Linked DNA regions of Methyloterricola oryzae. The protein of the gene in region 2 binds, or shares a complex with, the protein of the main gene of each other region. Links are inferred from orthologs where the notes say so. Each region holds a gene or a part of one and is shown on either strand. Other genes may lie near its edges.

Region 1 (5,069 bases), on a different replicon or contig from region 2:
GCATGAAAGGCTTGTAATACACCCGCACGCTCCATGCCCCCTGATCAAGTTGCTCGCCCATGGCGACGTAGAGGTCGCGGAACCAGCCGGGGTCTATGGCCGCCTCGGTCATGGTGTTGCGCTGGACCCGATAGAAGCGCTTCTGCGGCTTCAGTTCGTCGTCGACGGCCCCATTCTTTAGCACCGTGAAGCGACCTTCCTTCGCACGGTAATTCGGGCCTGTGACATCGGAAATGCCCTCGAACCTGAACGTGTAGGCCCCAAGTTCGGCCGAATCCCCAGGCGCCAGTCGCACAACCTTTTCCTGGCTGTAATGGTTGGACATGACCACACCCACCAGAAACACCGCAGCGCCCAGATGCGCGGCAGTCATGCCGTAAACACTCGGCGACTGAGCGCGAAAACCGGCCAGCAAGGAGTCGCGGGTTCGAACACGGCCATACAACGAGAGTAATTGGGTACTCGCCAGCCAGATGGCCATGCCCAAGCCTGCCATAGTGGCGTAATCGTCCTCGTCGAGCCATAGCCAAACCAGGCCCCATCCGAGCATCAGGCTGAAATCGAGCAGATAGCGCACCCGCTGAAATAGCGCTCTCACGCTGCCGCTGCGCCAAGGCACCATGGGTGCCACGCCAGCCAGAAGGAATATGGGAGCCATCACTGGCGCGAAGACAGCCGTAAAATAAGGTGGGCCCACGGAAATCTTGCCCAGCTTGAGCGCATCCAGAATCAGCGGGTACAGTGTCCCCAGGAGTATGCTCCCCGCCGCCGTGACCAGCAGGATGTTGTTGAGCAGCAGCAGGTTCTCCCGTGAAACCAATTCATAATGTGCGTTGTCTCGCACGGTGGGCACGCGGAGGGCGTACAGCAGCAGGGAGCCGCCCACAACGATGGCCAGGAAGATCAGTATGAACAGGCCGCGAGCCGGATCCGACGCGAAGGCATGCACTGACGTCAAGACACCGGAGCGAACCAGGAAAGTCCCCAGCAGGCTCAGCGAAAACGCGAACAGGGCCAACAGCACCGTCCAAGCCTTGAAAGCGCCTCGCTTCTCCGTCACCGCCAGGGAATGCAGCAAGGCCGTCGCCACCAGCCAGGGCATGAAGGAAGCGTTTTCCACTGGATCCCAGAACCACCAGCCCCCCCATCCCAGTTCGTAGTATGCCCACCATGACCCCAGGGTGATGCCGAAAGTCAGAAACACCCAGGCCACCAGGGTCCAGGGGCGCGACCAGCGGGCCCAAGCTGAATCCAGGGAACCTCCCAGCAAGGCCGCGATGGCAAAGCTGAAGGCCACGCTCAAACCCACGTAGCCCATGTACAGCATGGGCGGATGGATGGTCATGCCGAAGTCCTGCAGCAGCGGATTCAGGTCATTGCCCTCAACGGGCGCGGGAACGACCCGCTCAAACGGATTGGAGGTCAGCAGAATGAACAACTGGATGCCGATACTCACCAGCCCCATGACACCCAAGACACGGGCCAGCATCTCCTCGGTAAGGCTGCGGCTGAACAAGGTCACAGCGAAAGTCCAAAGCCCCAGGATGAAGGCCCACAGCAACATGGAACCCTCGTGTGCACCCCACACCGCGGAGATGCGGTAATAGAGAGGCAGCGCGCTGTTGGAATTGCGCGCTACGTAGGCCACGGAGAAATCGTTGTTCACGAAGCTCAAGGCCAGACAAAACATGGATGCCGCTAGAAACAGGAACTGGGCCCGCCCCGCCGGCCGCGCAACTGCCATCCAGATCGGCACGCCCTTCTCAGCCCCCATCAGAGGAAACACGACCTGCAGCAGCGCCATCATGAAGGCCATGATCAACGCGATATGTCCCAGTTCCGCGATCATTTCTGGTAGTCCTTGTAACTCGTGGGCATCTGGCCGCTCTTTTTCAGCGCCTCGCCAACTTCCGGCGGCATGTAGTTTTCATCATGTTTGGCCAAGACTTCAGAGGCGGTGAATACACCGCTTTCGTCCATCTGCCCGATGGAAATGATGCCCTGTCCCTCGCGGAACAGGTCCGGCAAAATGCCGCTGTAGACCACCGGCACGGTCGCCGTTCCGTCGGTTACGCTGAAATGGACCGTGACCCCCTCGGAACGTTTGACGCTGCCCGCCACCACCAAGCCGCCCACGCGAAAGGGATAGCCTTTTGGCGCCTCTCCGGCGGCAACCTGGGAGGGCGTATAGAAGTACAGCAGGTTCTTCTGAAACGCGGTAAGCCCCAAAAAAGCCGCCACCGCAACACCTGCCACCATCAACCCGACCAGGGACATGCGTTTTTGCCGTGGCGTCATGAGCGGCCTCGTGTCTGTTTCAGCATGCGTCGGATGCTGTCTCGCACCTCGGACTTGCGGCGCCAAGGCAAGACTAGATTGAAAACCAGCATGGCGAATACCAGGCCATAGGACGTCCAGACATAGAAGGCGTAGCCGCCCATGGAAAAGAATTGCTCAAAGTTCATTCTGCACTATCGGTCAAATTGGAATATCCCTATTGCAAAGATTAAAGATGGCTGCCCGTCTGCCCCGGAAAAGCAGGTTTATTCCGAAGTTTCGGACAGGCCTAGGGTGTCAACTGGCAATTCTGATAGACCAGCGGGATGGTGCCAAAACAGGTGTTCTTGCCCTTGCCGCCATCGACCTCGATATCGTCGGAACTGATGAACAACTTGTCATTCCCTGCATTGCCGAAAATCCGGTCACTGCCGGCACTCCCCACAACTGAATCGGCGCCGTTATTTCCACTCAATACGTCATTGCCGCCGTCACCGTCTATGGAGTCTTTTCCATTGCCCCCGGCTATGGAATCGTTGCCTTCGTCACCATAGATGAAGTCATTGCCGTTTTTTCCCTTCAGTTGATCGTTGCCCAGGCCTCCATTAATCACATCGATCCCGTTATCTCCGGAAATGAAGTCATCACCGTCGCCACCGTCGATCGTGTCGTCACCGTTATCGCCATAGATTTGGTCATTACCGGCACCGCCGCTGATGGAGTCATTACCACCCTGCCCGCAGATCAGGTCATTACCACCGTTTCCATTGATGGAATCACGCTTGCTGGTGCCGATGATCACATCGTCGCCTTCCGTCCCGGTCACACCGGTGACTGTAGCTTCGCGCCCCTGACACTTCGGCGCTGCCAACGCCGTATCGGTAGCCAGAAAGAGCAACAACGCGGCCGCCATGGCTGCCGGGAATGTCCTTGACGTCATAGGTAAGAACCTCAGCATTGAGTTAGTTAAAGTTCTGGGATTGATGATCTAGTAATTAGGTTCAAAATCCGGTGAGCCGCATTCAGCACTCGCCCGGAATGCGGTGCGCCTCCGGCACCACATCTTCGGTATGCAGGTTGAAAACCCCATTGCGGCGGTCAGCGAAAAAATACCTGAGAGACCGCCGCACGGTCTCGAATGCAATTTCATTCCATGGAACCTCAGCCTCCAGAAACAGCCGCGTGTCCAGACTTTCCGCGCCGGGTGAAAACCGCTTTGCCACCATCCGGGCGTGATAAAACACGTAGACTTGGGAGATGTGCGGCAAGCTGAAAAGGCTCTGCAGCCCAGTAATCTCCACTTCCACGTTTGCTTCCTCGAAGGCCTCGCGCATGGCCGCGTGACTCAGGGTCTCGCCCTGTTCCATGAAACCCGCGGGCAGGGTCCACAAACCTTTGCGGGGCTCGATGGCCCGGCGGCAGAGCAGCACGTGATCCCCCCAGACCGGAATGCAGCCGGCAATGATCTTCGGGTTGTGGTAATGGATGGCTCCACAGGCATCGCAAATATGCCGCGGCCTATCGTCACCCTCAGGCACCCCTACACGCACAGGGGATCCACAGTGACTGCAAAAATTCACAAGTTGCCGTCCACTTCAGGCCATCAGGCTCCGAATCAACTGGTCTTCCAGCTCAAACCGGGCCGCCAATTCTTCCCCCAACTTGGACAGGTCCTGAGCCAATGTTCTGCGCAAGGTGTCGCCCTCGACCCTTTCATAGGTGTCGTTGAACTGCACCGCCGCCTCCGTAGCCGCCGAAAGGCGAGGATAAATTTTCTCCGCCACTTCAAGAACACGCTGGCGGCGCTCACTTCCATCGCCCAGGCGCTGAAAGATTCCAAAGTGCGCCAAGGAGACATAGTCGATCAGTACTTGGCAGAATTGCTGGACTAGGATCTCCAAGGGTTGCTCCGCCTGGAAAGGCTGCATCTCGGCAATATGGCTGTAGACGGACCAAACTTCCTTTCTCTCATCCAGCAATTCCTGTACCAGTTTATTCGTTTGCTGGCGGCGCTCGCTAAGACTTTGAGTAATCATGGCATCCTATTCTACGATGAGGAAACTCGGCATACTTTATGCCATACTGCCGGACAGAACAATTGTCCCGGCCAATAAAGCCGCACACTGCGGCCGTCTGACGACGGACGTGGCACGTTGTAGCGAACACTCTTAACGGCGACATTTTTGCGCCTCCCGCGATAAAATGGGCGTCGAATCACTCGGCTCGTCATGGCTGGCGACGGCTGGCATCCTAAAAGAATTACAAAGGTTTCCCTATGAACGTGCTTATTGTGGGCGGCGGTGGCCGCGAACATGCGCTGGCCTGGAAGGCTGCCCAGTCGCCCCTTGCGGGTAAGATCTTCGTTGCCCCTGGCAACGCCGGAACGGCATTGGAAGCCGGCGTCGAGAACGTGCCGATCGCCGCCGATGACGCCATTGCCCTACGCTATTTCGCGCAAGAGCATGGCGTAGGCCTCACCATCGTGGGGCCAGAAGCCCCGCTGGTCGGTGGCCTCGTGGATGAATTCCGCCAGGCGGGCCTGCGTTGTTTCGGCCCGACAAGTGCCGCCGCGCAATTGGAAGGCTCCAAGACATTCTGCAAGGACTTCCTGGCACGGCACGGCATTCCCACAGCGGCATACGGCACGTTCACCCGGGCGGAGGATGCGATCGAATACGTGCGGCAACACGGCGCCCCTATCGTAGTAAAGGCCGACGGCCTGGCCGCGGGAAAAGGCGTGGTGATCGCGCAAACTGTCGATGAAGCGGTCGCGGCTATCGAGGACATGCTCC
Region 2 (5,097 bases):
GCCTGGCTCACCATGATCGGCGGCATCGGTTACAGCCTGGCTTCCACCATCATGATCTTCACCTCGCTGGCGCAGATGTGGCTGCCGCGCAACCAGTGGATGCTTTACTGGACCAAAAAAGAGGAAACGGAGTAGACGCATCCGGCGCGGCGATTCAGCGTCCGCGCCGGCGTCCGCTGAACTCGTGGATAAAAAGGGCAAAGAGGATGAGCCCGGCGCCCGCGAAAACCTGGATGGAAACTGGCTCGCGGTTGGCGAGATGACCCAGGGCAAGGGCCGTCACCGGCGTGGCGAGGGTAATCAAGGCTACCCGGGTGGCCGCCAGGTGTTTGAGCACGTAGAAATAGCAGGCAAAGCCGACGGTAGTGGCCACCGCCCCCAGGTACGCAATGGAAATCAGGCTCGCCGATGGGACCTGTTGCGGCCATTGACCGTCCGCGACCCACCACGTGGCGAGGTAGGCCGGTACCGAGAGAGCCAGCCCCCCTCCCAGAAGTTGGAGTGAGGGCAGTGGCGCATGCACCCGCTTGACCCAGATGGAACTGGACGCCTGAAGGAACGCGGACAGAAGTACGCCGACGATGCCTTTCAACGACTGCGGCCCGACTTCCGCCGCCGACTCGATCATCAGGAACAGTCCCCCGATACCCAGGCCATAAGCGGTGAGACGCGGCAGCAGGGCCCCGCGCTCACCTAGCCAAAAGGCCGCCATAAGGGCGGTCATCATGGGTGTGAGCCCAAAGATCACGGCAACCCAGCCCGATGGGATGAACTGGGCTCCCCAGTACACTGCCAGCATCGAACCATAGATATGAATGGCGGCTCCCGCATAGGCCAGCAGCGACTTTCTGTCGCTGGGCAAGCGCTGACGCAGCAGTAACAGCAGAAGCCAGACGCAACAGCCGCCAATCGCCATGCGCGCGCTGGCACCGAAAAGGAAGCCGGGCCCCTCTCCGCTCCACTTGATGGCCAGGGGCGTGGTGGACCAGATCAGGACCACGCTCAGATAAGCCAGCGAGACAGCCATGTTTATGCGTCCTGGCATGCGGGCACCCAGCGCGCCCTGGCCCGTCGACTACGCGACCCCGCAAGGGGGCCGTGTTCGGGAAATCAGCGCGAATCCGCAGCGCCAAACAGTTCCTGCACCCAGGCGCTGCGCCGCTCGCGGTCCAGCACTTCGACGCGGGCACGCATCAGCACGACGGCCAGGTAATACAGCTTGAACGCCACCGCCATCACCAGCAGCGGAACCAGCATGCTGAGGTGGATGGAAGGCTTGTCGAGCTTGGTCACCGTCGGTCCCTGATGCAGGGTGTTCCACCATTCCACCGAGTAGTGAATGATGGGAATGTTGACCACACCCACGAGGATCAAGACTCCGCCCGCCCGCGCCGCGGTGCGCTTGTCGTCGATCGCGGATACCAGGGCGATATAGCCCAGATAGAGGAACAGCAGGATCAGTTCCGAGGTCAGGCGCGCATCCCAGACCCACCAGGCGCCCCACATGGGCTTGCCCCAGAGCGACCCGGTGACCAGCGCCAGGAACGTGAAGCTGGCGCCAATGGCGGCGGAGCTATTGGCCATGACGTCCGCCAGCTTGATATTCCAGATCAGGTTGATGGCACTGAGGACAGCCATCAAGGTGTAGATGAACATGGACATCCAGGCCGCAGGCACATGGACGAACATGATGCGGTAACTTTCACCTTGCTGATAGTCGGGCGGCGCCACCACAAGCCCCAGGTACAGACCATACATCATAGTCCCCAGGCACAGCGCACCGACCCAGGGAATGAGCTTGCCCGAAATGTCGTAGAAATAACGGGGCGAGGCCAGCTTATGGAAAAATAACCACATGGTATTAACTCACACTGATTCTGAGGGCGGCGGCGATGGCCAGCGGTGCTAGGGTTAGGGCCAGCACCAGCAGGGCCGCCAGGAAATAGATCTGCCCTTCGATGGGCATGCCGGCGGCCGATGCCGTCACCGCGTTGGTGGCGAAGATCAGAACCGGAATGTATAGGGGCAGAATGAGCAAGGTCAATAGGACCCCACCGCGTTTGAGGCCCACTGTCAGCGCCACGCCAATGGCCCCGATCAGGCTGAGCAATGGGGTCCCCAAGGCCAGCGTCAGTAGCAAGGCGGACATGGCCTTATCCGGCATGGCGAGGAGCAGGCCGAGGAGCGGCGCCAGCAGCAGCATGGGCAAGCCACTGACCAGCCAATGGGCGATGACCTTGGCCAGCACCAGCATCGACAAGGGCTGAGGGCTGAGCAGCATCTGTTCCAGGGCACCGTCCTCGAAGTCGCTGCGGAAGAGGTTCTCCAGGGAAAAGAGTGCCGCCAGGAGGGCAGCGATCCATATGACGCCCGGCGCTATGCGGCGCAGCAATTCCACCTCGGGACTCACACCCAAGGGATACAGCGTCACGATCATCAGGAAAAACAACAAGGGATTGGCCAACTCCCCGCGATGGCGAAAGGCCAGCAACAGGTCACGCCGCAGCATCGCGATAAAGGCCGCGGTTAATCCGTTCACGTCAGGCTCACCTTGACGGCGTCGCCGCGCACTTCGATGGCTTGATGCGAGGTCATTACCGCCATTCCACCGGATGCGAGGTGCTCCTCGATGAGTCGCGTCACCAGCGCCACGCCGCTAACGTCCAGCGCCGTGAAGGGTTCATCCATGACCCACAGTGCGGCAGGCCTGACCAGCAAGCGGGCCAGGGCGATTCTTTGTTTCTGGCCGGCGGACAGCGAGCGCGCCGGTATATCCTCGCGCCCTTCCAATCCGGTTTGCTCCAAGGCGCCGTATAGATCGGATTCGTCGCAACGAAGCCCGCCGAGCGCCATGGACACTTTAAGGTTCTCGAAAGGTGTCAGGTCGCCCTTTATCCCGAGTAGGTGCCCCAGGTAGGCCATTTCGGCGAAATAACGGGACCGATGCGTTTGAATGTCCAGACCTCGCCAGCGCACCTCGCCGGCATTGGGCAGGCTGAGTGCGGCGAGCAAGCGAAGCAGACTGGTCTTTCCGCTGCCGTTGGCGCCTTCAATTTGTAGGTACTGGGACGGTCCGAGTTTGAAGTTCAGCCCACTGAACAGCAGTTGATCACCGCGGAAACATTCCAGATCGACCACCGCCAGGCTGGGCGAAGGGTCGTTGTGTGATGTCATTGTGGGAGGCGCAAGGAACCTGGGAGAGGCGGATGGTTTAACGGGACGAACAAGACCCGTGGCATGGGTTATAAACTGAGGACAACGCGTTACGGAGGTCGATGATATACCCTTACGGCCGCCATTGGTAGAGTGAGAGGTAAGCGCCCCAGCGTGATTGATAAATCAACTTCAGGCTCTCCATCGGCTTCATCAATGAAGAGGTAAACGGCAGGAGCCGTGCCAACAAGGTCTGGGTTCCCGCTTCGCTGGTTATACGCCAGGCTCTGACATCGCCGGTCGGGAGTTGTTGCACCAGGTATGAGCCTGTCCCTTTGTCGGAGGCCCAGCGGCGCACTGCGGCAATCTGTGTGTGTATATTGCCCGAAGATGGAAACACCCTGACCTCGAACGGCAGGGTAGTACCGGCGAGGGTTTCGATTTCATTTAGCCTGGCAAGATCATCCAGAGAAACGAGCAGGTACACGGGTTGGTCTTTGGGAAGGTCCTTTTTCATTTCCTCGAGCGCGTTTTCGGCATTCATTGCCAGCCACTTGGCCAACTGCCTGTTGCGCTCGCCCGACATGAAGCCGCCTGCGGCCTTCTGCCAGAAGTTACGGGCATCCTGATCGGGGAAGGCGGCATCTTCCGGAGCATCCACCCAGGTGTTCACCCCGGCAAGGAAGCGAGCACGTTGAGCGTTGTCCCACCACGTGAGAAAAAGAGCGTCGGGTTGGGCATTTTGTCGGATGGCGGCGCCGGTCTCCCTCCAGAGATCTAGCCGCAAGGAATTTTCGGAGCTTGCTCCGGATGGGGGCAAAAAGAGCGCGGAGCGCTCCTTTCCCTCGGCGTCACGGTATTGGACCGCGCTTATCCGGAGGGTTTGCTCCGAATCGCGGCGGATATTGAATTCCCGGACCGAGACGGCTGCAAGGTGCGGGGCTAGGTCTTTCGCCCACTGGGGCGGCGCCGTCACCTCGCGGGGCACCTCGTATCGTATTGACGTCTGACCATCGGGCCATCCGAACAATACATAGAGGATCCCTGCGAGGATGAACAATCCGCCGGTCAGGCGGCGCCAAGGGATCATGGCGCGCACCTGCGGTTTCGACATAGTCCGTGCAATCCAGTCGTTATTTCTTCTTTCGGACAAGCACGAACCCCGCCACCATGAGCAAGCCGCCTAGGACGTAGCGATTGGACAAGTCTTGAGCGAAGGCGTTCAGAACCGAACGTTCGGGCGGCGCGGATTTGGCGTCGCTGAGCTTGGCTGACTTACCTTCGCGAAGTTTCGTATTTTCATCCATGATGATCGCATAGTCCCTCATCAGTTCCGACCAGCCTTCGGTATAAGTGAATCCACCCGGATTCACGTGGAACAGTCCTTTGTAGAGCTTGATCAGATCATGCTCCCACATGTCGGCATAGACACGCTCGACATAGGACGGGTTGTTTCCTTTGGACCAGAACAACTGGAAGAACCCACCTGCAGCGTCCTTTTCAGGCGCGGGGGGTGCCGGCCGGTTGGTTTTCTGGCCTGTGAGCAGACCGTCCTTGTACAGAGCCTCCACGACTTGCTTGGCTTCCTGCTCAACCTTGATGCCCGACAAGGTACCTTTGTCCGCCGCGGTCAGGTAGGCGTCCGCAAAGCTTGGCGAGTGGCAATTGGAGCAGGTCTTGATCCAGAGCGCTTTTCTGTCCTTGAACCAGGGGTGGTCCAGATTGTCGGCGATGGTGGTCTGTGGGTTGAACGCCCAGCGCACCTTCTTGACCAGATTGTGAGAGAACTCGCCGTCCGCTTCGAAATGGCAGAACTGACACGTGGGAGCCGTGTAGTTCCCCTTGGTCAATGCGTCTTTCAGCGGTGCCTCGAAGTTCCAGGCGTCATGCTGTGTCTGGTACACCGTACCGTGTTTGGATAGCATGAAGTTCTCGAATTCATTG

Evidence for each region.
Region 1: the proteins of ccmB (region 2) and ccmE are in contact, whole or in part, in a solved structure (PDB 8CE8), measured with the Escherichia coli proteins. The link is inferred for Methyloterricola oryzae from one-to-one orthologs.

What each region holds. Positions count from the first base shown.
Region 1 is NZ_JYNS01000008.1:80,879-85,947, forward strand. The notes cover bases 573-3,512. They hold ccmE (cytochrome c maturation protein CcmE), read right to left. Parts: upstream 2,299-3,512; coding sequence 1,846-2,298; downstream 573-1,845. Other genes in these bases: EK23_RS12205 (heme lyase CcmF/NrfE family subunit), read right to left, coding at 573-1,849; ccmD (heme exporter protein CcmD), read right to left, coding at 2,295-2,465; EK23_RS12220 (calcium-binding protein), read right to left, coding at 2,567-3,190; EK23_RS12225 (NUDIX hydrolase), read right to left, coding at 3,300-3,512. Also shown: more of EK23_RS12205, read right to left, coding at 1-572; more of EK23_RS12225, read right to left, coding at 3,513-3,857; EK23_RS12230 (Rsd/AlgQ family anti-sigma factor), read right to left, coding at 3,873-4,313; purD (phosphoribosylamine--glycine ligase), read left to right, coding at 4,553-5,069. UniProt on the Escherichia coli protein: Heme chaperone required for the biogenesis of c-type cytochromes. Transiently binds heme delivered by CcmC and transfers the heme to apo-cytochromes in a process facilitated by CcmF and CcmH.
Region 2 is NZ_JYNS01000022.1:4,918-10,014, reverse strand. What follows is about bases 701-3,668. They hold ccmB (heme exporter protein CcmB), read right to left. Parts: upstream 2,540-3,668; coding sequence 1,862-2,539; downstream 701-1,861. Other genes in these bases: haoB (hydroxylamine oxidation protein HaoB), read right to left, coding at 3,287-3,668; ccmA (cytochrome c biogenesis heme-transporting ATPase CcmA), read right to left, coding at 2,536-3,174; EK23_RS19040 (heme ABC transporter permease), read right to left, coding at 1,111-1,857; EK23_RS19045 (DMT family transporter), read right to left, coding at 701-1,027. Outside these bases: EK23_RS19050 (Aq_1264-related membrane protein), read left to right, coding at 1-135; more of EK23_RS19045, read right to left, coding at 155-700; more of haoB, read right to left, coding at 3,669-4,267; EK23_RS19020 (multiheme c-type cytochrome), read right to left, coding at 4,287-5,097. UniProt on the Escherichia coli protein: Required for the export of heme to the periplasm for the biogenesis of c-type cytochromes.